DNA from 2 places in the Massilia varians genome. Region 2 is predicted to be linked to the other one. Evidence: predicted binding sites of a transcription regulator. Region 2 holds the regulator's gene; the other holds the start of a gene.

Region 1 (11,535 bases), 2.5 Mb from region 2:
ACTTCGGTGCGTGGCAGCGGCTTGTTGCCGACCACTGCTGCCAGTTCGCCCGACGGCGTCATCTCTTTCATGAAAGCGGCGTTCGGCTTGCGTGCCGCGGCCGGCTTCGCTGCTGCTTTTGCTGGAGCTGCTTTTTTTGCTGCAGGCTTGGCCGCTGCTGCCGGCTTGGCGGCTGGCTTGGCTGGCGCTGCGGTGGATTTTTTGGCTGTTGCCATCTTCGAGCCTCCTAAAACGATCACAGGGAAAGTTGCGTTATTGACGCACCGGCTTATATTGGTGGCCTTTTACTGTTCATGCAAGTCTTTTTCGAAATTTTTTCATTCTTGTAAGCCCCGATATGCGAGCTATCGCACACTAGGGCATCCGCAAATGAAAAAAACGCGTGCCGGAATGTAAAAAACCGCGCAAAGCCCGTGTCTGCGCGGTTTTCCGGGAATCGCCGGACGCTCAGCGCAGGCCGGGCATCATGCCCTTCATCCCGCGCATCATCTTCATCAAGCCGCCGCCTTTGAGCTTCTTCATCATGGTCTGCATCTGGTCGTACTGGTTCAGCATGCGGTTCACTTCCTGCACCTGCACGCCGGCGCCGGCCGCGATGCGGCGCTTGCGGTTGGCCTTGATCAGGTCCGGCTTGGCGCGCTCCTGCGGCGTCATCGAATCGATGATGCCGACCATGCGGCGCACCTGCTTTTCGGCCTGGTCCATGTTGGCGCCGCTTGCTGCCTGCTGGAACTGGGCCGGCAGTTTATCGAGCAGGCCGGACATGCCGCCCATCTTCTTCATCTGGGTCAGCTGGGCCTTGAAGTCGTTCATGTCGAACTTGCCGCCGCCCTTGATCTTGTTGGCCAGCTCGGTCGCGGCCTCGGCATCGACGCCCTTGCGCGCTTCTTCGACCAGCGCCAGGATGTCGCCCATGCCCAGCACGCGGTTGGCCATGCGCGTCGGATCGAAGGCTTCCAGGCCGTCCAGCTTTTCCGACACGCCGGCGAACTTGATCGGCTTGCCGGTCACGTGGCGCACCGACAGGGCGGCGCCGCCGCGCGAATCGCCATCGAGCTTGGTCAGCACCACGCCGGTAAGCGGCAGCGCGTCGTTGAAGGCCTTGGCGGTGTTGATCGCGTCCTGGCCCAGCATGGCGTCGACCACGAACAGGGTCTCGACCGGATTGACGGCCGCGTGCACCGCGGCGATCTCCTGCATCATCGCTTCGTCGATGCCGAGGCGGCCAGCGGTGTCGATGATCAGGACGTCGTGGTAGTGCTTCTTGGCCCAGTCCAGCGCGTTACGCGCGATGTCGACCGGCTTGTCGTTGGCGGTGGACGGGAAGAAGTCGGCGCCGACCTGCTTGGTGACGGACTCCAGCTGCGCGATCGCGGCCGGACGGTAGACGTCGGCCGACACCGTCAGGACCTTCTTTTTCTTCTGTTCCTTGAGGTACTTGGCGAGCTTGCCGGTGGTGGTGGTTTTACCCACACCCTGCAGGCCGGCCATCAGGATGATCGCCGGCGGCTGCTGGGCGAAGGACAGCTGGGTGGCGTCGGGGCCGAGGTCGGCGCCCATCAGGGCGGCCAGCTCGCGCTGCACCACGCCGACCAGGGCCTGGCCCGGGCTGAGCGAGCCGATGACTTCTTCGCCCAGCGCTTTCTCTTTGACTTTGGCGATGAATTCGCGCACCGCCGGCAGCGCCACGTCGGCCTCGAGCAGGGCCATGCGCACTTCGCGCAGCATCTCGGCGGTGTTCGCCTCGGTGAGGCGCGCTTCGCCGCGCATCGTCTTGACGACCTTGGCTAGGCGTTGGGTAAGGTTATCTAGCATGTTCTACCTACTATATAAGACAGCACGTCGCATTCGACAAACCGCCATTCTACCTTGCGGCAGCCGCCGAGTTCGACCGCCGCAGCGATATAACGCAGTTTTTCGTCACCTGTGATGCGTTCGATCACAGATCACGTACTCATTGGCCATGATTGCAGTCTACCTGCCCGACCGGATCGTCGCTGGATGAGCGCTTAAATATGCCTTAGGGGCGGGGCAGGGCCCGCCCCCGCCATTTCCCGATGGTGTAGACTCTTATTATGCAGAATTCCCTCTTCCTCGCCGCGGCCCTGCTGTACGCGGTGTGCGCCCTGCTGCCGTCGCGCCGGGGCGCCGTCATCTCGGGCGTCACCGCCGTGGCCTGGGCGGTGCATGGCGCCGCGCTCGGACTCGACGTGGCCGAGCCGGGCCGGCTGCGCGTCGGCTTTGCCATCATGCTCTCGAGCGCCCTGTGGGTCTCGGTGGCCGCCTACTGGCTGGAAAACCGCAATTTCGCCCTCGACGGCATGCGCCGCCTGGTCATGCCCTTCGCCGTCGCCGCAAGCGTGCTGCCGGTGGTCTTCCCCGGCAGCCTGCTGCCGCTGAACGGCCAGACGCCGGCCTTCGGCTGGCACGTCCTGGTTGCGGTGCTGGCCTACAGCACGCTCACCATCGCCGCCTTCCACGCCGTGCTGATGGCGCTGCAGGAGGCGCGCCTGCACACGCGTGCCGCCGGCGGCGGCTGGCTGGGCAGCGCGCTGGACCAGCTGCCGGCGCTGCTGACCATGGAAAAGCTGCTGTTCCGCGTGATCTGGATCGGCTTCATCCTGCTCAGCCTGACCGTGCTGTCGGGCGTGGTGTTCTCCGAACAGCTGTTCGGCCGCGCCCTGCGCCTCGACCACAAGAGCGTATTCGCGCTGCTGTCCTGGCTGCTGTTCGCGGCGCTGCTGGCCGGCCGCCGTTTCCAGGGCTGGCGCGGCAAGACCGCGCTGCGCTTCACGCTGGCGGGCTTCGCCACGCTGGCGCTGGCCTACGTCGGCAGCCGCTTCGTGCTCGAAGTCGTCCTGCACCGGGGGCTGGCATGAGCCGCGTCATCTTCTGGCTCCTCCTGATCGGGCTGGTCGTCCTGGCGATCCGCGCCAAGCTCAAGGGCCTGGGCGCGCGCCGCCAGCCGCCCCCCCACCAGGCACCGCCGCGCCAGGCGCCGGTAGGCGAAATCGAAACCATGACCCAGTGCGCGCACTGCGGCATCCACTTTCCGGCCTCCGAAGCGGTCCACGCCGACGGCCACGACTACTGCTCGCCGGGCCACGTGCGCCTGCCGCCGCAGTAAGCCGGCCGATGTCGCCAACAGCGGTGCTGTCCCGCGAAGCGCGCACGACCCTGTGGCGTTCGCTCCAGACCTTCACCGTCACCCGCATCGTCATCGCGCTGGTGCTGCTGCTCTACCTGGGCGTGCGCATCACCGACGGGGGCATGCGCCTGGACGCGGCCAACGCCCCGGCCTGCCTGTTCTACCTGGCGGCGGCGCTGGTCTTCGGCGCGCTCGGCGCCTGGTGGCGGCGCCGCTTCGCGCTGCAACTGGGCTGCCAGATCGCGGTCGACCTGGCCGTGATCTCGCTGCTCTACCTGGAAGCCGGCGGCATGCGCAGCGGCCTGGCGATCCTGTACCTGTTCCCGCTGGCCGGCGCCGCCATCCTGGCGCCCCTGACGCTGGCGCTGTTCTCGAGCGCGGTCGCCACCCTGTTCCTGCTGCTGGAAACCACCTGGCAGGTCTTCATGCAGGACAACGAGCGCTCGCCGATGCAGGCCGGCCTGTACGGCGCCGCCTTCTTCGCCGGGGTGCTGGTGGTGAACCGCCTGGCGGCGCGCCTGATCAAGCAGGAAGAGCTGGCCGCGCAGCGCGGCGCCGACCTGCGTGTGCAGCAGGCGATCAATGCGATCGTGATCGCCGACGTCGGCGACGGCATCCTGGTGGTGGGCAACGACAGCGCGGTCTTCACCGGCAACCCGGCGGCCCGCCGCATGCTGGGCCTGGAAGGGGAGGTGGCGGCCTTCCGGCTGGGCGAGGCGCCGGGCCTGGAACCGCTGGCGCAAGCCTTCAGCGCCTGGCTGCGCGCACCGGGCGAGGACGCGTCGTTCGTGACCGTCAAGCCCTACCAGGAAGACGCCGGCCCCCTGCGCGGCCGGCGCGACCAGCCGGTGCACCTGAAGCTGCGCTTCGCGCGGGTGGACACGCTCGATGCCGCGCTGGGACGCAGCGTGGTGTTCATGCAGGACGTCAGCGCCATCGAGAACCAGGCGCAGCAGCTCAAGCTGGCCTCGATGGGGCGCCTCACCGCCAGCATCGCGCACGAGGTGCGCAACCCGCTGTCGGCGATCGGTCACGCCACCGCGCTGCTGGCCGAAGACCTGCACGGCCCGGCCGAGGTGCGCCTGCTGAAGATCGTGGGCGACAACGTGGCGCGCGTGAACCGCATGGTCGAGGACATCCTGCAGCTGTCGCGCAAGGTGCAGCCGAACGGCGAGCCGGTGCAGCTGGCCGCTTTTCTCGCCGAGCTGAAGGCCGAATTCTGCGAAACCCATGGGCTCGCGGATGATATAGTCTACCTGGGCGACCCCGGGACGAGCGCGCTGCGTTTCGACCCGTTGCACCTGCACGAAGTGCTGCTCAACCTGCTGGGCAATGCGGTGCGCTACGCCAGCCGCGAGCCGGCCAGCATCCGCATCTTCCCGGCCCTGGACGCCGCCGGCCGGATCGAACTGCACGTGCAGGACGACGGCCCCGGCATCACGCCCGAAGTGCGCGCCCACCTGTTCGAGCCCTTCTATACGACCTCGAGCAAGGGCACCGGCCTGGGCCTGTACCTGGCGCGCGAGCTGTGCCTGAACAACGACGCGAAGCTCGACTACGAATACCGCTTCGATCCCACCGCCACCGGACCGCGCCGGGCCAGCGGGCGTTTCGTGATCAGCTTCCCGCAGCCGGCGTGAACCCGGCTTGCCTATATATAGTGTGAGAGAACCATGACCGCACCCCGCATCCTGGTGGTCGACGACGAAGCCGACCTGCGCGAACTGCTCGAGATCACCCTGCTCAAGATGGGGCTGGACGTCGACAGCGCCGCCACGCTGCGCCAGGCGCGCGGCCTGGTCGAGGAGCACGACTATGCGCTGATCCTGACCGACATGCGCCTGCCGGACGGCCTCGGGCTGGAACTGGTGCGCGAGGTGACGGCCTCGCACAAGGGCACGCCGATCGCCGTCATCACCGCCTACGGCAGCGCCGAGAACGCGGTAGTGGCGCTCAAGGCCGGCGCCTTCGACTACATCTCCAAGCCGGTGGCCCTGGATGCGCTGCGTGTGATGGTGCGCTCGGCGCTGAAGCTTTCCGAAACACCGGCGCCGCAGCCGGACGGCGGGGTGCCCGGCTCGCGCATGATCGGCACCTCAAGCGCGATGGCGGCGCTGCGCGCCCAGATCGGACGCCTGGCGCGCTCGAACGCGCCGATCGCGATCACCGGCGAATCCGGCAGCGGCAAGGAACTGGCGGCGCGCGAGATCCACGCCCAGAGTTCGCGCGCCGGCAAGCCTTTTGTTGCGGTGAACTGCGGCGCCATTCCCGAAACCCTGATGGAGGCCGAGTTCTTCGGCTACCGCAAGGGCGCCTTCACCGGGGCGGCGGAAGAGCGCGACGGCTTCTTCCAGGCCGCCAACGGCGGCACTCTGATGCTGGACGAAGTGGCCGACCTGCCGCTGCCGATGCAGGTCAAGCTGCTGCGCGCCATCCAGGAGCGGCGCGTGCGCAAGATCGGCGCCACCGTCGAAGAACCGGTGGACGTGCGCATCATCAGCGCCACCCACCAGGACCTGGCCAAGTGCGTGGAGCAGGGCAGGTTCAGGCAGGATCTGTTCTACCGCCTGAACGTGATCGAACTGTCGCTGCCGCCGCTGCGCGAACGCATCGACGACCTGGCGCCGCTGGTGGACGCGATCCTGGCGCGCCTGGCCGGGCCGGGCCAGGCCGCGCTCGGCCCGGGCGTGCTCGACGCGCTGCGCGCCTACTCCTTTCCCGGAAATATCCGCGAGCTGGAGAACGTGCTGGAGCGGGCGCTGGCCTTTGCCAACGACGGCGTGATCGACGTGGGCGACCTGTCGCTCAAGGCGGCGCGGCCGGGCGATACGGCGCGGCGCGAACCGGCCGCGAGCGCGCCGGCGCCCGTGCCGCTGCCTGAACCGGTGCCGACACCGGTGTCTCCCGCGGCGGAGGCGGCGCCCGCTTGCGCCATGCTGGGCCCGAATGGCTTGCCCGCCAACCTGCCCGAGTACCTGAGCCAGGTCGAGCGCGAGATCATCGGACGCGCCCTGCAGCAGACCCAGTTCAACCGCACCCAGGCGGCAAGCCTGCTCGGCATCAGCCTGCGCCAGCTGCGCTACCAGATGCAGAAGCTGGAGATCTGCGCGCCGGACGACCATGCATGAGCATCTCTATATAATGTAGGGTGGCCGGCTCTGCCGGCCGCGCGTTCAAACCGTGCGTGAATAGATGACACCGCCTCGTTTCACGCGGGACGTGCACGCGCGGTCGGACAAGCCGACCACCCTACAAAAGCAAGACCTGCGGTGTCATCATGTTGTCTTTTCGCCAGTGCAAAATGCACAAGAATGATGCGACGCGCATGTGGCTGCTGAAGCCTTGTGCAGTGTTCCGGAACAGTGTTAGTGCCCGCTCACCGCATACCGCCCGTCGTTCTTGCCCTATGGGCTTGTCAAGCCTGCGCACCAAAAAAAACGAAAAATAATACAAGCGCCGTCACTTGCCCTGACCTGGGTCAGGCACTACAATTAGTCTCATATCAAGTTCGGGCACTAGATATAGTGGTAGTGGATCAGCAGAAACTGGTTCACATCCGACTTGAAGCTTGCTCTGCAAGCGCCTGATTCAACAACGATTTCTACCCTGCCGCATCGGTCTCTTGCTTGGTTGCCAGTAAGAATTTCCATCTGGCGGGGTATCGCTTTGCTTAAAATTTTGTCCGGTTGACAAGTCCGGCGCAAGACAAACGGCAGGTTCGCTGCTCACTGGAGGCTCAATGCAAACAGCACAAGACATTTCGATCAATCCACACGTCACCCCAGGCGCGTCGGCCACCGCCACGCCCGCAGAGATCGTCGCGCGTGGTGACTACCGGGTTATCCGCCGCAACGGCGCCGTGGTCGCTTTCGAACCGCACAAGATCTCGGTCGCGATGACCAAGGCCTTCCTCGCCGTCGCCGGCGGGCAGGGCGCCGCATCGGCCCGCATCCGCGAGCTGGTCGAGCAGCTGACCGGCAACGTGGTGGCCGCCCTGGTGCGCCGCCAGCCGAACGGCGGCACCTTCCACATCGAGGACGTGCAGGACCAGGTCGAACTGTCGCTGATGCGCTCGGGCGAGCATGACGTCGCGCGCGAATACGTGCTGTACCGCGCCAAGCGCATGGAAGAGCGCCGCGCCGCCAAGGAAGCCGCGGGCGGCACCCAGGTCGCCGCGCCGCAGATCCACGTGGTCGACGGCGGCGAGCGCCGCCCGCTGGACATCAACGACGTCCACGCCCTCGTGAACGCCGCCTGCTCGGGCCTGGAGAAGCACGTCGACGCCGACGCGATCGTCGCCGAGACCCTGAAGAACCTGTACGACGGCGTGCCGGTCGAGGAGCTGCACAAGTCGGCCATCCTGGCCGCCCGCGCCCTGATGGAAACCGACCCGGCCTACAGCCAGGTCACCGCGCGCATCCTGCTGCACACCATCCGCAAGGAAGTCTTCGGCCATGAAGTGCCGCAAGCCGGCGCAGCCGCCGAGTACATCACCTACTTCCCGCAGTACATCGCCAAGGGCATCCAGAACGAGCTGCTGGACGAAGCGCTGGGCACCTACGACCTCGAGCGCCTGGCCAAGGCCATCGTCGCCGACCGTGACCTGCAATTCGGCTACATCGGCCTGCAGACCCTGTACGACCGCTACTTCCTGCACGTGCGCGAAACCCGCATCGAGATGCCGCAGGCCTTCTACATGCGCGTCGCGATGGGCCTGGCCCTGCGCGAAGCCGACCGCGAAGCGCGCGCCATCGAGTTCTACAACCTGCTGTCGTCGTTCGACTTCATGAGCTCGACCCCGACCCTGTTCAACTCGGGCACCCGCCGCTCGCAGCTGTCCTCGTGCTACCTGACCACCGTCGGCGACGACCTGGAAGGCATCTACGACGCCATCAAGGAAAATGCGCTGCTGTCGAAGTTCGCCGGCGGCCTGGGCAACGACTGGACGCCGGTCCGCGCACTGGGCTCGCGCATCAAGGGCACCAACGGCAAGTCGCAGGGCGTGGTCCCGTTCCTGAAAGTCGTGAACGACACCGCCGTCGCGGTGAACCAGGGCGGCAAGCGCAAGGGCGCGGTCTGCGCCTACCTGGAAACCTGGCACATGGACATCGAGGAATTCCTCGACCTGCGCAAGAACACCGGCGACGACCGCCGCCGCACCCACGACATGAACACCGCGAACTGGATTCCGGACCTGTTCATGAAGCGCGTGATGGAGAAGGGCCACTGGAGCCTGTTCTCGCCGAGCGAAACGCCTGACCTGCACGACAAGGTCGGCAAGGCCTTCGAAGAAGCCTACGTCGCCTATGAAGCCAAGGCGGCGCGCGGCGAAATGACCGTGTACAAGAAGGTCGAAGCGCTCGACCTGTGGCGCAAGATGCTGTCGATGCTGTTCGAAACCGGCCACCCGTGGATCACCTTCAAGGATCCGTGCAACATCCGTTCGCCGCAGCAGCACGTCGGCGTGGTGCACTCGTCGAACCTGTGCACCGAGATCACGCTGAACACCAGCGCCGACGAGATCGCCGTCTGCAACCTGGGCTCGGTGAACCTGCCGCAGCACATGAAAGGCGAGGGCCTGGACCACGCCAAGCTGCAGAAGACCATCCGCACCGCGATGCGCATGCTCGACAACGTCATCGACATCAACTACTACGCCGTGGACAAGGCGCGCAATTCGAACCTGCGCCACCGCCCGGTGGGCATGGGCATCATGGGCCACCAGGACTGCCTGCACATGATGCGCGTGCCGTTCGCCTCCGAGAAGGCCGTGGAATTCGCCGACAAGTCGATGGAAGCCGTCTGCTACTACGCCTACCTGGCCTCGACCGAGCTGGCCGAGGAGCGCGGCCGCTACGAGACCTACGAAGGTTCGCTGTGGGACCGCGGCATCCTGCCGCAGGACTCGATCAAGCTGCTGGCGGAAGAGCGCGGCGGCTACCTGGAGCAGGACACCAGCGAATCGATGGACTGGACCGTGGTGCGCGAGCGCATCAAGCAGTTCGGCATGCGTAACTCGAACTGCGTGGCGATCGCCCCGACCGCGACCATCTCGAACATCATCGGCGTGTCGGCCTGCATCGAGCCGACCTTCCAGAACCTGTACGTGAAGTCGAACCTGTCGGGCGAATTCACCGAGATCAACTCCTACCTGGTGCGCGACCTGAAGGCGCGCGACCTGTGGGACGAGGTGATGATCGCCGACCTGAAGTACTTCGACGGTTCCCTGAGCAAGATCGACCGCGTGCCGCAAGACCTGCGCGACATCTACGCCACCGCCTTCGAAGTCGAGCCGAAGTGGCTGGTGGAACAGGCATCGCGCCGCCAGAAGTGGATCGACCAGGCCCAGTCGCTGAACATCTACATGGCCGGCGCCTCGGGCAAGAAGCTGGACGAGACGTATAAACTGGCCTGGCTGCGCGGCCTGAAGACCACCTACTACCTGCGCACCATCGCGGCGACGCACATGGAGAAGTCGACCACCCGCACCGGCGCCCTGAACGCGGTGCCGGTCTCGGGCGGCCTGTCGGCCGGCCATGCCGCGCCGGCAGCCGCGGCTCCGGCCGCGGCCCCTGCCGCCGCGGCGGACGTGGTGGAAGGCGCCGCCTGCTACCTGCGTCCGGGCGACGCCGGCTTCGACGAGTGCGAGGCTTGCCAATAAGCCGCCAATAAGCGGCCTCGGGTGCGGACCGGCATGCATGCCGGTCCGCACCGCTGACTTTACTGAACCAATACGACCGATCGTCCGCCTCGCGCGGACGCTTCATGAAAGAAGGAACCAACACATGCTCTCCTGGGACGACGAACCAAGCACCGCACCAGCCCCGCGCGCAGCGCAAGGCGCCGGCGAGGCGGCACCCGCCGCCGAAGTCGCCAAGCGCGTCAACGCCGACGACAAGCGCATCATCAACGGCCAGACCGACGTCAACCAGCTGGTGCCGTTCAAGTACAAGTGGGCATGGGACAAGTACCTGGCCGGCTGCGCGAACCACTGGATGCCGCAGGAAGTGAACATGCAGCGCGACATCGAGCTGTGGAAGAGCCCGAACGGCCTGACCGAAGACGAGCGCCGCATCGTCAAGCGCAACCTCGGCTTCTTCGTCACCGCCGACTCGCTGGCCGCCAACAACATCGTGCTGGGCACCTACCGCCACATCACCGCGCCGGAATGCCGCCAGTACCTGCTGCGCCAGGCCTTCGAGGAAGCGATCCACACCCACGCCTACCAGTACATCGTCGAGTCGCTGGGCCTGGACGAGCGCGAGATCTTCAACGCCTACAACGAGATCGCGTCGATCCACGACAAGGACCAGTTCCTGATCCCGTTCATCAACGTCCTGACCGACCCGGAATTCAAGACCGGCACCCTGGAAAACGACCAGAAGCTGCTGAAGTCGATCATCGTGTTCGCCTGCCTGATGGAAGGCCTGTTCTTCTACGTCGGCTTCACCCAGATCCTGGCGCTCGGCCGCCAGAACAAGATGACCGGCGCCGCCGAGCAGTACCAGTACATCCTGCGCGACGAGTCGATGCACGTGAACTTCGGCATCGACCTGATCAACACGATCAAGATGGAAAACCCGCAGCTGTGGACCCCGGCCTTCCGCGAAGAACTGAAGACCCTGTTCATGCAGGCGGTCGACCTCGAATACCGCTACGCCGAAGACACCATGCCGCGCGGCGTGCTGGGCCTGAACGCCCCGATGTTCAAGGGCTACCTGCGCTTCATCGCCAACCGCCGCGCCGTGCAGATCGGCCTGGATCCGCTGTTCCCGAACGAAGAAAACCCGTTCCCGTGGATGAGCGAGATGATCGACCTGAAGAAGGAGCGTAACTTCTTCGAGACGCGCGTGACCGAGTACCAGACCGGTGGGGCGCTGAGCTGGGACTAATCCTTCCGCATCTGCCTCATGACACCCGGCTGCCAGCGATGGCAGCCGGTTTTTTTCATTTCTGAGCACGCGGCTGTGCTAACTTTGCGTTCCACCACCATGAGAGGTCAAGGCCTGCCATGACCCCGGAACAAGCCGACGAACTGCTGCGGACACTGAAGACCCGTTTCGACAAGAACATGGGGCGCCATGCGGAATGTGACTGGCTCAAGGTCGAGGCAAGACTCCAGGACCATCCCGCCGCGCTCGATTCGCTGGCGCAGATGGAAGCCACCGGCGGCGAGCCGGACGTCGTCGGCATGGACGACGCGCGTGGCAGCGTCGTCTTCTGCGACTGTTCCCCGGAAACCCCCGCCGGCCGCCGCAGCCTATGCTACGACCGCGCCGCTTGGGAAGCGCGCAAGGAAAACAAGCCGCGCGGCAGCGCTGAAGAAATGGCCGCCGGCATGGGCATCACGCTGCTGACCGAAGCACAGTACCGCCACCTGCAAACGC
Region 2 (11,535 bases):
CGCGGCGCCGGGCGGTTGATTCATCCCTTCGCCGACAGCATGCGCTCCACGTAGCGCGCGATCAGGTCGATCTCCAGGTTCACCCTGGAGCCGGCCGCCAGGTGCTTGAGGGTGGTGACCTCGATCGTGTGCGGGATCAGGTTGATCGAGAAGCGGCACACCTTGCCGCCCTCGCCTTCGAGATCCTCGACGCGGTTGACCGTCAGCGAGACGCCGTTGACCACCACCGAGCCCTTGTAGGCCAGGAACTTGGCCAGCTCGCGCGGCGCGTCGATGACGAGTTCGCGCGATTCGCCCACCGGTTCGAAGCTGTGCACAGTGCCCAGGCCGTCCACGTGGCCGGAGACCAGGTGGCCGCCCAGGCGCTCGGCCAGGGTCAGGGCCTTCTCCAGGTTGACTTCGCCGGGCGCTTCGAGGCCGACGGTCTTGCTCAGGCTTTCGCGCGAGACGTCCACGGTGAAGGCCCGGTCGGTCTTGGCGACCACGGTCATGCAGGCGCCGTTGATGGCGATCGAGTCGCCCAGCGCGACGTCCGCCAGCCCCAGCGGGCCGGCATCGACTTCCAGGCGCACGCCCGCGAACGAGCCGCCCTCCAGCGGGGTGACCGACGTGATGTTGCCGACGGCAGCGACGATTCCAGTAAACATACGGCTTATTCCTCAGTGTGTTCGGTGAATTCAGTGTGAATGACGGGTTGCGCGAAGCGGGCCAGGATGCGGATGTCGTCGCCGACCCGCGCCACGTCGTGAAAACGCAGCCGGCGCTGGTCGGCCAGGCGCGCCAGCGCCGGCAGCGCGAACATGCCCTGCCCCGGCCCGATCAGGCTGGGAGCCAGGTAGACCAGCAGTTCGTCGACGCAGCCTTCGCGCACCATCGACGCGTTCAGCTTCGAACCGGCTTCCACGTGCACTTCGTTGATCTCGCGGCGGCCCAGCTCGCGCATCAGGGCCGGCAGGTCGACCTTGCCCTGCGCGTTCGGCAGAATGATGAGCTCGTGACCCAGGGCGCGCAAGGCCGCGGCCCGCTCCGATTCGGCGGCGGCGACGATCCAGCAGGGTTCGCCCTGCAGGATGCGCGCCCCGGGATCGATCTCGAGCCGGCTGTCGACGATCACGCGGCGCGGCGGCAAGGGGGTCTCGATGCCGCGCACGGTCAGCTGCGGATCGTCGGCCTTGACCGTACCGATGCCGGTCAGGATCGCCTGCGCGCGGGCGCGCCAGGCATGGCCGTCGGCGCGCGCATCCGGCCCGGTGATCCACTGGCTTTCGCCGCCGGCCAGCGCGGTGGCGCCGTCCAGGCTGGCGGCGACCTTCAGGCGCACCCAGGGCAGGCCGCGCCGCATGCGCGAGAAGAAACCGATGTTCAGCTCATGGGCCTGTTCGGCCAGAATACCCGAGGTGACGGCGATGCCGGCCGCCTCCAGCTGGGCCAGGCCGCGGCCGGCGACCAGCGGATTGGGGTCGAGCATGGCCGCCACCACGCGCCCAATGCCGGCCTGCACCAGCGCGTTCGAGCACGGCGGAGTGCGCCCGTAATGGCTGCAGGGCTCCAGCGTGACGTAGGCGGTGGCGCCGGCCAGGTCGTGGCCGCGCTGGCGCGCGTCGCGCATCGCCTCGATCTCGGCATGCGCCTGGCCCGCCGGCTGGGTGTGGCCGGCGCCGATCACGACGCCGTCGCGCACGAGCACGCAGCCGACCCGGGGATTCGGCGCCGTGATGTGCATGCCTTTCGCCGCCCAGGCCAGGGCCAGCGCCATGCCCTCGGTATCGTTGTGAATCTGTGCCGTGTCGTTTGCCAAGGTGTTCCGTTCCGCTATCAAGGCCCGGCCCGCAGCCGGGGACTAGCGAGGCGCCAGGGCGCCGTCGCAGCCGTCGTCGCGTGCCGGGTTGCACTGCCGCACGCGTCCGAGCATGTTGATTTTAATACGCCGGACATGCCCGCCGTGAAACAGCGACAGCGTACCGAGCCGTGACGCGCCGCTGTTGCTGTCGCTGCAGCTGCGTCCGGCGCCATTGTAGGCGATGTAATGGGGCGGCGCTGGCTGGGTGAAGGAAAAGTCGATCCGCAGGCCTTCCGGCAGCGGACCGTGGACGGCCAGGATCTCATCAAGCGCGCCCGGCTGGCGGTCGCCGTCGCGGTCGATGAACACCGTCCAGCCGCGCGTCCAGTCGGCCCCGGCGGGATCGCGCGGCGCCAGCTTGACCCGTTCGTTGCGGGCGATCGCCTGGGCCCGCGTATGCAGGATGGCGTCATGCAGCTCGCCGGCGGCCGCCGTGATCTGCTGGGCAGCCAGCAGGGCATGCAGGTCCGGCGCGGCGACCGCAAACGCCACGGCGGCAATCGCCAGCACCACGGCCAGCTCGGCCAGCGTGGCGCCGCTGCCGCTCCGGCGCGCGACCGGGGCGTTCACGGCCAGCATCGCCGCCCGCCGCCGCTGGCGCCCTGTATTCCCCGGCTGTCGAAGCTCAGCACGCCGCAGTCCGGATCGCGAAAGCCCGTGTCGACGTTCGCGGTGCCCGGCCGGGCGCGCAGTTCGATGCATTGGGTGATGGCCTCCCCCTCGCAGGCGCGTCCTTCGAGCTCGTAGGCGCTGTCCTGCGCCGTGGCGCCCAGCCACCAGCGGAACTGGCGGCTGTCCGGGTCGACCGAGGCCGCCGAGAAGGCCACATAGGTATGGTGCAGGGCGCGGTACTGTTCCTGGCGCTGCATGGTGTCGACCAGCGCCAGCTGGGCTTCGACCCGGCGCGCCTTGACCAGGTGACGGGCATATCCCGGATAGGCGATCGCGGCCAGGATAGCGACGATCGCCAGCACCACCAGCAGTTCCACCAGCGTGAACCCACGACTGCGCTTCATCGTCCCTCCGCCCCCGCTGCCACGGACTCGTGCCAGTTGCCGATCTCGCGCCAGCCCACCCGGATGCCCGCTCCGCCCGCCGTGCCCGGCAAGGCCGGCGGCGCGGGCGCCGCCGCTTGCGGCACGGTTTCCTCCTCCTGCCCCGGCGGCGGCGTACTGGGCAGCAGCTTGCGGTAATAGGCCTGGAGCGCCACCTGGGTGCTCGCCATGCTGCCGAAACCGAGCGCGCTCACCCGGTACAGCAGCGCACCGGGCACGGACGACAGCCGTTCGACCAGGTAGCGCGGCGCCCGGGCCGGCAGCGCGCCCTCGCCGGCCGGAAGCAGCGCGCCCGTGAAGCTTCCGAGCGCGACCGCCGGCCCCTCGTCGTCCGCCAGCAGGGCGAACAGCGCGTCGGCCTGCGGCGCGTGTTCGCACAGGCCCTCGTAGGGAGCGCCGCCCCGGCAGCCGGCGGCGAAGGCGGCCGGGGTGGCGTGTGCCAGCGCGGCGGCGCGTGCCGAGGCCGGATCCTGGCCGCCTTCGATGTCCTGCTCGGCATCGGCCAGGGCCGCCATCGCGGCCTGCAGCGCCAGCAGCCGGTCGCGCTCATGGCCGGCGGCGCGTGCCCCGCTGATCGCCGTGCGCGCCGCGGCGATGCTGCCCAGCAGCACGGCCAGCATCAGCAGCAGCGCCGTGAGCAACGCGACGCCGCGCTGGCCGGCGCGGCATGACAGGTGGATGACGGTGCGCATGCGGCCTCAGCGCAGGCGTGCGGGCAAGGCGATCGTGGTGCCGAACACCTTGCGGTAGCGCGGCCCGTCGGCGCCGGACAGGGCCGCCTCCTGCAGGCGAGTGCCGGCATCGAGGTCCGCGAGGGCGCCATAGTCGCGCCCGAACAGCTCGTACACCAGCGCGCGTGCCGAGGCGAGCCTGCTGGCCGGCCCGCGCAGCAACAGGGCCACGCGCACGCTGGCGATCTTTTTCCAGTGGGTGCGCCGGCGCAGGTCGGCGTCGCGCTCGGCCGGGGTGCTGCCTGCCAGCACCAGGCCCGCGTCCAGGCCGGCCAGCGCGCTGGCGTTCAGGTAACGCTCGGGCGTACCGTCGGCGTCGCCATCGAGCCCGTACAGCACCTGGAAGCCGTCGACGGCGCCGACCACCGCGTCCGCCGACCAGGCATGCGCGCCACGGTATTTGCAGCGCAGCTCGGTGTCGCCCTGGGTATTGCGGGCGACGTAGAAGATGCTCCAGCCTTCCTCGTCGCGGTGCACGGCGAAGCCGGCGCAATCGAGGCTGGTGCCGTCGCCGTTGGGCGGCGCGCCGGTGCCCGGGAAGCGGATCGCCAGCACGTCGCTGCCGTTGACGGCGTCGACCGGCGCATTGTCGATGCCGAAGCCGGCCTGGCTGACCCTGCGGGCATCAAGCCCGGACAGGCGTGGCGGAGCCGCCGGATCCGGGCCGCCGCCCTGCCCTTCCCAGTCGGCCGCCGCCAACTGACGCACGGCGCGCGCGATCGCCTCGAGCGCGTAGCGTCCGGCGTCGTCCATCGCGGCCGTCTCCACCTGCACGGCGAAGGCGCGATTGGCCCAGATGAACAGGCTGGCGGCGGCGAGCAGCACGCCCAGGCCGACGCCCAGGGCGACCAGCAGTTCGGGCATGCTCATGCCCCGCTGCGCCTGCGTGCGCGTCCTCATCGGAGCACCCCGACGTAGCCGGGCGCGTCGCCCGTGCCCTGCCAGCCCAGCTTGACGACCGGCAGCGCGCCGGCAGCGCCGTCGCAACTCCAGCGCCAGCGCTTGCCGGCGCTGTCCCAGGGGGCGCCGTCGCGGCAGACCGCGATGCGGCCGCCCGGAAACTGTGCGTGGACCGCCTGGCGGATTTCATGCAGGTCGAACTCGGCCAGCTGGGCCGGCGTGCAGGCGGCCGCGAAGCAAGCGGTGCCGGCCGCGGGCGGACCGCTCGCCGCGTCGTACGACAAACCTAGATAGGGATTGGCGCCGTCCGGCAGGCTGGCCACGGCCGGATTGACCTGCATGCGCGCCGACAGCGCGGCGGCCAGCTGGGCCGCCTCGGACATCAGCGCCGACTGCTGGCGGGTGCGCTCGGCAGTGAGCTGCGTGGCGCCCGCGCCGACGATGCCGACCGCCAGCACGAACAAGGCAACCAGCACCTCGGCCAGCGTAAAACCATGAGCCTTAACCTGCACCGCGCCCTCCTCCGTGGTTAGCCTGCGCAAGCGGCTTGCGCTTGCGAGCTGCGAAGTTATCAGGCGTGGCGGGGCCAGCCGTGAGCTGGCGCAATCGGGTTCGGGGAACTGCTGAGTTTAGATAGCCGCGCTTGCGCGCTTGCTATTTCCGCGGCTGGCCGACTTCGGCGATCGCCTCCTGGAACTCGGCCAGGTCTTCGAAATTCTTGTACACCGAGGCAAAGCGGATATAGGCGATCTTGTCGAGGCGCTTGAGTTCCTGCATCACCAGCTCGCCGACGTAGCCGGTGTCCACCTCGCGCAAGCCGCTGGTCAGGAGCTTTTCCTCGATGGTGGCCACTGCCGTGTCGATCGCTTCGGCCGCGACCGGGCGCTTGCGCAAGGCCAGCATCAGGCTGCCGCGCAGCTTGTTCGACGAGAACTCGGTGCGGCTGCCGTTCTTCTTGACGATGATCGGCATCGACAGCTCGATGCGCTCGTAGGTGGTGAAGCGCTTGTCGCACTTGGCGCAGCGCCGCCGCCGGCGGATGGCGTCCCCCTCCTCCGACACGCGGGTGTCGAGGACCTGGGTATCTTCATGCTGGCAGAACGGACATTTCATGGGCGCCGGGGATTCAAAAAGGGCCGCAGCGAGCGGCCCCTGGGTTGCTTACTTCGCGTAGACCGGGTACTTGTCGGTCAGCTTCTTGACTTCCACCTTGACGCGCTCGATGGTCGCGGCGTCGTGCGGGTTGTCCAGCACGTCGGCAATCAGGTGGCCCACCTTGACCGCGTCTTCTTCCTTGAAGCCGCGGGTGGTGAAGGCCGGGCTGCCGAGGCGGATGCCCGAGGTGACGAAAGGTTTTTGCGGGTCGTTCGGGATGCCGTTCTTGTTGCAGGTCATGTGTGCCTGGCCCAGGATCGCTTCCGCTTCCTTGCCGGTCAGGCCTTTCGAACGCAGGTCGACCAGCATCACGTGCGACTCGGTACGGCCCGAGACGATGCGCAGGCCGCGCTCGGTCAGGGTGTCGGCCAGGGCCTTGGCGTTCTTGACCACCTGCTTCTGGTATTCCTTGAACTCCGGCGACAGCGCTTCCTTGAAGGCCACGGCCTTGCCGGCGATCACGTGCATCAGCGGACCGCCCTGGATGCCCGGGAAGATCGCCGAGTTGATCTGCTTTTCGTACTCGGCCTTCATCAGGATGATGCCGCCGCGCGGGCCGCGCAGCGACTTGTGGGTGGTCGAGGTGACGAAGTCGGCGTGCGGCACCGGGTTCGGGTACTCGCCCGCGGCGATCAGGCCGGCGTAGTGGGCCATGTCGACCATGAAGTAGGCGCCGACTTCCTTGGCGATACGGGCGAAGCGCTCGAAGTCGATGCGCAGGGCAAAAGCGGAAGCGCCGGCGATGATCATCTTCGGCTTGTGCTCGCGCGCCAGGCGTTCCATGGCCTCGTAGTCGATGTCTTCCTGCTCGGTCAGGCCGTAAGAAACGACGTTGAACCATTTGCCCGACATGTTCAGCGCCATGCCGTGGGTCAGGTGACCGCCTTCGGCCAGCGACATGCCCATGATGGTGTCGCCGGGTTTCAGCATGGCGAAGAACACGCCCTGGTTGGCCTGCGAACCCGAATTCGGCTGGACGTTGGCGGCTTCCGCGCCGAACAGCTGCTTGAGGCGGTCGATCGCCAGCTGCTCGGCGACGTCGACGTATTCGCAGCCACCGTAGTAGCGCTTGCCCGGATAGCCTTCGGCGTACTTGTTGGTCAGCTGCGAGCCCTGCGCTTCCATCACCGCCGGCGAGGTGTAGTTTTCCGAAGCGATCAGTTCGATGTGGTCTTGCTGGCGAACGTTTTCCTTCTGGATGGCATCCCACAGTTCCGGGTCGACATTGGCGAGCGTGTGATCTTTTGCAAACATGTAAAACTCCAATCGAGAGAAATACCAGGCAACGGCAGCGCAGTGCGGGCAGCGGGACCAGCGGCGCAAGGCAGCCCGATACGACACGTACCAGTTGTGGCTGCCCAGGCGAACGGCGAGTTGGCGTCTCAGGTTCCCCGGTGGGACTCCACCTTTGCCGCGGGCCGCCATCAGGATGCGGACGCACGGCGTTTCGCCAGTTACGTGAGACGTGAATTCAGCTGATTGTATGTGATCCGGGCCTCTTAGGGCAAGGAAACTGCTGTCGTCTTAACAAGCTCGGGGCGGCCAGCGGGATCCTGACTATTTCGGCTACAATTTTCAGCTCCTCTGCCCTCAGGACCCACCATGATCGTCTTTATTACCGGCGCTTCGGCCGGCTTCGGCGCCGCGATGGCGCGCATCTTCGTCCAGAACGGCCACCGCGCCATCCTCGCCGCGCGCCGCACCGAGCGCGTCGAAGAGCTGGCACGCGAACTGGGCAACAGCGCCCTGGCGGTTACCCTGGACGTCACCAGCCGCGCCTCGATCGAGGCCGCTTTGAGCAGCCTGCCGGAAGGCTGGCGCGACATCGACGTGCTCATCAACAATGCGGGCCTGGCGCTGAACACCAAGCCGGCGCACGAGGTGCCGCTGGAAGACTGGGACACCATGATCGCCACTAACTGCCAGGGCCTGGTGACCATGACCCGCGCCGTGCTCCCCGGCATGGTGGCGCGCTCAAGCGGCCTGGTCATCAACCTGGGCTCGGTGGCGGGCCACTACCCCTACCCGGGCGGCAACGTGTACGGCGCCACCAAGGCCTTCGTGGAACAGTTCACCCTGAACCTGCGCGCCGACCTGGTCGGCACCGGCGTGCGCGCCACCAACCTGGCGCCGGGACTGTGCGGCGGCACCGAGTTCTCGAACGTGCGCTTCAAGGGCGACGACGCGGCCGCGGCCAAGGTGTACGAAGGCACGACGCCGCTGAGCGCCGAGGACATCGCCGCCACGGCCTACTGGATCGCGACCCTGCCGCCGCACGTGAACGTGAACAGCATCGAACTGATGCCGACCTGCCAGGGCTTCTCGCCCTTCGCCATCAAGCGCACCTGATCATCCCGCCCACGCCAGGACATCCCCGATATTGCTGGCGTGTATCGGGCGCTCTGCAATTGTGAGAAAGTGTTACAGTTATTGGCCTTTCGGCTATGTTTCACGTCTACTATTACGCGCCAACATTGCCTTACCGATAGGCACGCCCGACCATTTCCTTCCTATATGTTCGCAAACGTACATAAGGAGGGTAAAAATCGCGTAAAATGTTTCCTATTTTCATTTAAATGGCAGGGGAAATGCCTTCAGCTTTTGACTGGACAGTCAGGGTCTATTACGAAGATACCGACGCCGGTGGCATCGTGTTTTACGCCAATTACCTGAAGTTCTTTGAACGTGCGCGCACCGAATGGCTGCGTGCGGCAGGCGTCGGCCAGCAGGAATTGCTGGAGGCCGAGGGCGCCGCCTTCGTCGTCAAGAGGGCTTCCCTGGACTACCATGCGCCGGCGCGCCTGGACGACGTGCTGACCATTCGCACCACGGTCGAAAAGCTCGGCCGCGCATCGGTCCAGTTCGCCCAGCAGGCCTGGAAGGGCGAGCTGCTGCTCACCAGCGCCAGCGTCAAGGTCGGCTGCGTCGACACCGCCACCATGCGCCCGCGTTCGCTTCCCGAGCAGGCTGCTGATAAAATGCGCGCCGCGTAGGCGCATATTCATTTGACAAGATATTAGACAACAGACTTCCACCCGATGACCGAGACTCCAGACCTTTCGCTGACCGCCCTGATCTCCAATGCCCACGTGCTGGTGCAGCTGATCATGGCCCTGTTGCTGATCCTCTCGATCGTCAGCTGGACCTATATCTTCCGCAAGACTTTCGCCCTGCGCGCCGCGCGCAGCCAGACCGAGCAGTTCGAACGCAGCTTCTGGGCCGGCGGCAACCTGCACACCCTGCACCAGAGCGCCAGCGCCCAGCGCGACCAGAGCGGCCCGCTGGCCCGCATCTTCGAATCGGGCATGGGCGAATTCATCAAGGGCAAGCAGGCCGCGCGCGACATGAACGACATGGGTCCGGTGCTGGACGGCTCGCGCCGCGCCATGCGCGCCGCCTTCCAGCGCGAACTCGACGCCCTCGACATCCACCTGAACTTCCTGGCCTCGGTCGGCTCGGTGTCCCCTTACATCGGCCTGCTCGGCACCGTGTGGGGCATCATGAACGCCTTCCGTGGCCTGGCCAACGTGCAGCAGGCCACCCTGGCCGTGGTCGCGCCCGGCATTGCCGAAGCGCTGATCGCCACCGCGATCGGCCTGTTCGCCGCAATTCCGGCAGTGGTGGCGTACAACCGCTTCACCCACGACATCGATCGCCTGGCGATCCGCTTCGAGAGCTTCGTGGAAGAATTCTCGAACATCCTGCAGCGCCAGGCGCGCTGAAGCGAGGGGAACCGGGATGGCCTTTAACAGCAGCCTGCGCAGCGGACGCAAACGCGCTTTCAAATCCGAAATCAACGTCGTGCCCTACATCGACGTGATGCTGGTGCTGCTCATCATCTTCATGGCGGTGCCGGCCAACGAGGCGCCGAGCGTGGTGAATCTGCCGGCCGCCGAGAAATCGGCGCTGCCGCCGGACACCTATATCCGCGTCGCGGTCCAGCCCGACAACAGGCTGTCGATCGGCGTCGGTGGCAAGCAGAAGGCCGCCATGGAAGACGTGGCCGACCGCACCGCCCTGCTGGCCCGCCTGCGCGCGCTGCACGAGGAGAATCCGGACTATCCGGTCCTGATCGAGGGCGACCGCGAGAGCAAGTACGACGATGTGATCCAGCTGATTTCCGAAGCGAAGAAGATGGGCATCAACCGGGTGGGACTGGCCACCAAGTGACATGTCTGCCGCAATGAAGCCCGCCACCCAGCCAGCCAGCGCCGGCACGCCCTACCGCGTGCCGCCGGAACCGAGCCGCCTGCCCGCCTTCCTGCTGGCAGTGGCGGTGCACGCCGTCTTGCTGGGCTTCCTGTACTTCGGCATCAGCTGGCAGAGCAACGAGCCGGTCGCCGTCGAGGCCGAAGTCTGGGACATGTCGGTCCAGAGCGCCGCCGCGCCGGCGCTCCCGCTGCCGCCCGCCCCGGAGCCGGAGCCGGAACCGGAATCTGCCCCGGTGCCGGCCCCGCCGCCGCGTCCGGTGGAACCGCCGCCGGTGGAACGTCCCGCGCCGGTCGAGCCGGACATCAAGCTGCAGCGCGAGAAGGAACGCAAGGAAAAGGAACAGCGCGAGCTGGCCGAGAAGAAAGAACGTGAGCGCAAGGAAGAATTGCGCAAGGAACAGGAACGCAAGGAACTCGCCAAGAAGGAAGAAGCCGAGAAGAAGAAAAAAGAGGAAGCCGAGCGCCAGAAGAAAGAACTCGCGAAGAAGGAAGAAGCCGAGAAGAAAAGGAAGGAAGAAGCCGCCAAGCTGGCCGAAGCCAAGAAGCAGAAGGCCGCCGCCGAGAAGGCCGAGGCCGCCAAGCTCGAGAAGCTGCGCCAGGAAGACCTGAAACGCATGGCCGGCGCCATGGGCAGCACCGGCACGGCCGAGAAGTCGACCGCACCGAAGGCCGATTCGGGCTACGTGGCCGCGATCACCGCCGCCATCAAGAGCGCCACCGCCTACGGCGGCAGCACCACGATGCCGGGCAATCCGAAGGCCGTGTTCAAGGTGGAGCAGTTGCCGACCGGTGAAATCATGTCGGTGCGCCTGGTGAAAAGCAGCGGTGTGCCTGAGTTTGACAGAGCAGTGGAAAATGGTATCAAAAAGGCATCGCCGCTTCCCAAGAAAAAGGACGGGACGGTCGAGCGCGTACTTGATGTCAATTTCTCGATGAAAGATTACGACTGATTCGGTTTCAACGACAGACTATGAAAAAACTCCATTACCTGCTGTTTAGCGCCACCCTCCTGATGGGAACGGCGAGCCATGCCCAGATCAAGGTCGAGATCGCCGGTGTCGGCAGCAACCAGATCCCGGTCGCGGTCGCGGCCTTCGCCGACGAAAACCTGGCGCAGGACGACGTCTCCGACATCATCCGCGCCGACCTCGAGCGCAGCGGCATCTTCAAGGTCATCGATGCGCGCCAGACCATCAGCGACAGCGCCAGCGTCGACCTGTCCGCCTTCCGCGCCAGCGGCGCCGACGCGCTGGTGGTCGGCAGCGTCAGCCGCAGCCCGGACGGCCGCTTCGCGATCCGCTACAAGCTGCACGACACCGTCAAGGGCGCGCCGATCTCGCAACTGGGCGGCGAAGTGCAGCCGAAGTACGTGCGCCTGCAGGCCCACCGCATCGCCGACGACATCTACGAAAAGCTGACCGGCGTGCGCGGCATCTTCTCGACCCGCATCGCCTACGTCAAGAACAGCGGCAGCGGTAGCGCGCTGGTGGTGGCCGACGCCGACGGCGAGAACGAGATCGTGGCCGCCCACGGCCGCGAATCGATTATCTCGCCGGCCTGGTCGCCAGACGGCACCAAGGTCGCCTACGTCTCGCTGGAAGACCGCAAACCGGTGGTCTACCTGCAGGACCTGATGACCGGCC

What was found. The regulator NrdR, encoded in region 2, represses ribonucleotide reductase genes. The targets are predictions, from matches to a motif close to CACNANATNTNGTG.
Region 1: a site for NrdR is predicted at 6,662-6,675, ahead of MasN3_RS22895 (ribonucleoside-diphosphate reductase subunit alpha). Genes of this name have one in related genera too.

Annotation. Positions count from the first base shown of each region.
Region 1 is NZ_AP026966.1:5,076,438-5,087,972, reverse strand. It holds gene MasN3_RS22925 (SWIB/MDM2 domain-containing protein) at 1-215, opposite strand, end outside; gene ffh (signal recognition particle protein) at 448-1,815, opposite strand; gene MasN3_RS22915 (cytochrome C assembly family protein) at 2,076-2,879, shown strand; gene MasN3_RS22910 (PP0621 family protein) at 2,876-3,127, shown strand; gene MasN3_RS22905 (two-component system sensor histidine kinase NtrB) at 3,136-4,788, shown strand; gene MasN3_RS22900 (sigma-54-dependent transcriptional regulator) at 4,822-6,276, shown strand; gene MasN3_RS22895 (ribonucleoside-diphosphate reductase subunit alpha) at 6,888-9,809, shown strand; gene MasN3_RS22890 (ribonucleotide-diphosphate reductase subunit beta) at 9,934-11,040, shown strand; gene MasN3_RS22885 (DUF4256 domain-containing protein) at 11,160-11,535, shown strand, end outside.
Region 2 is NZ_AP026966.1:2,044,037-2,055,571, reverse strand. It holds gene MasN3_RS09380 (M16 family metallopeptidase) at 1-19, shown strand, start outside; gene MasN3_RS09375 (riboflavin synthase) at 21-647, opposite strand; gene ribD (bifunctional diaminohydroxyphosphoribosylaminopyrimidine deaminase/5-amino-6-(5-phosphoribosylamino)uracil reductase RibD) at 653-1,756, opposite strand; gene MasN3_RS09365 (GspH/FimT family protein) at 1,841-2,419, opposite strand; gene MasN3_RS09360 (type IV pilin protein) at 2,407-2,856, opposite strand; gene MasN3_RS09355 (pilus assembly protein) at 2,853-3,587, opposite strand; gene MasN3_RS09350 (PilW family protein) at 3,594-4,496, opposite strand; gene pilV (type IV pilus modification protein PilV) at 4,523-5,038, opposite strand; gene nrdR (transcriptional regulator NrdR) at 5,181-5,639, opposite strand; gene glyA (serine hydroxymethyltransferase) at 5,688-6,935, opposite strand; ZMP/ZTP riboswitch at 7,031-7,149, opposite strand; gene MasN3_RS09330 (SDR family oxidoreductase) at 7,284-8,030, shown strand; gene ybgC (tol-pal system-associated acyl-CoA thioesterase) at 8,270-8,674, shown strand; gene tolQ (protein TolQ) at 8,720-9,403, shown strand; gene MasN3_RS09315 (biopolymer transporter ExbD) at 9,420-9,851, shown strand; gene tolA (cell envelope integrity protein TolA) at 9,853-10,842, shown strand; gene tolB (Tol-Pal system beta propeller repeat protein TolB) at 10,863-11,535, shown strand, end outside.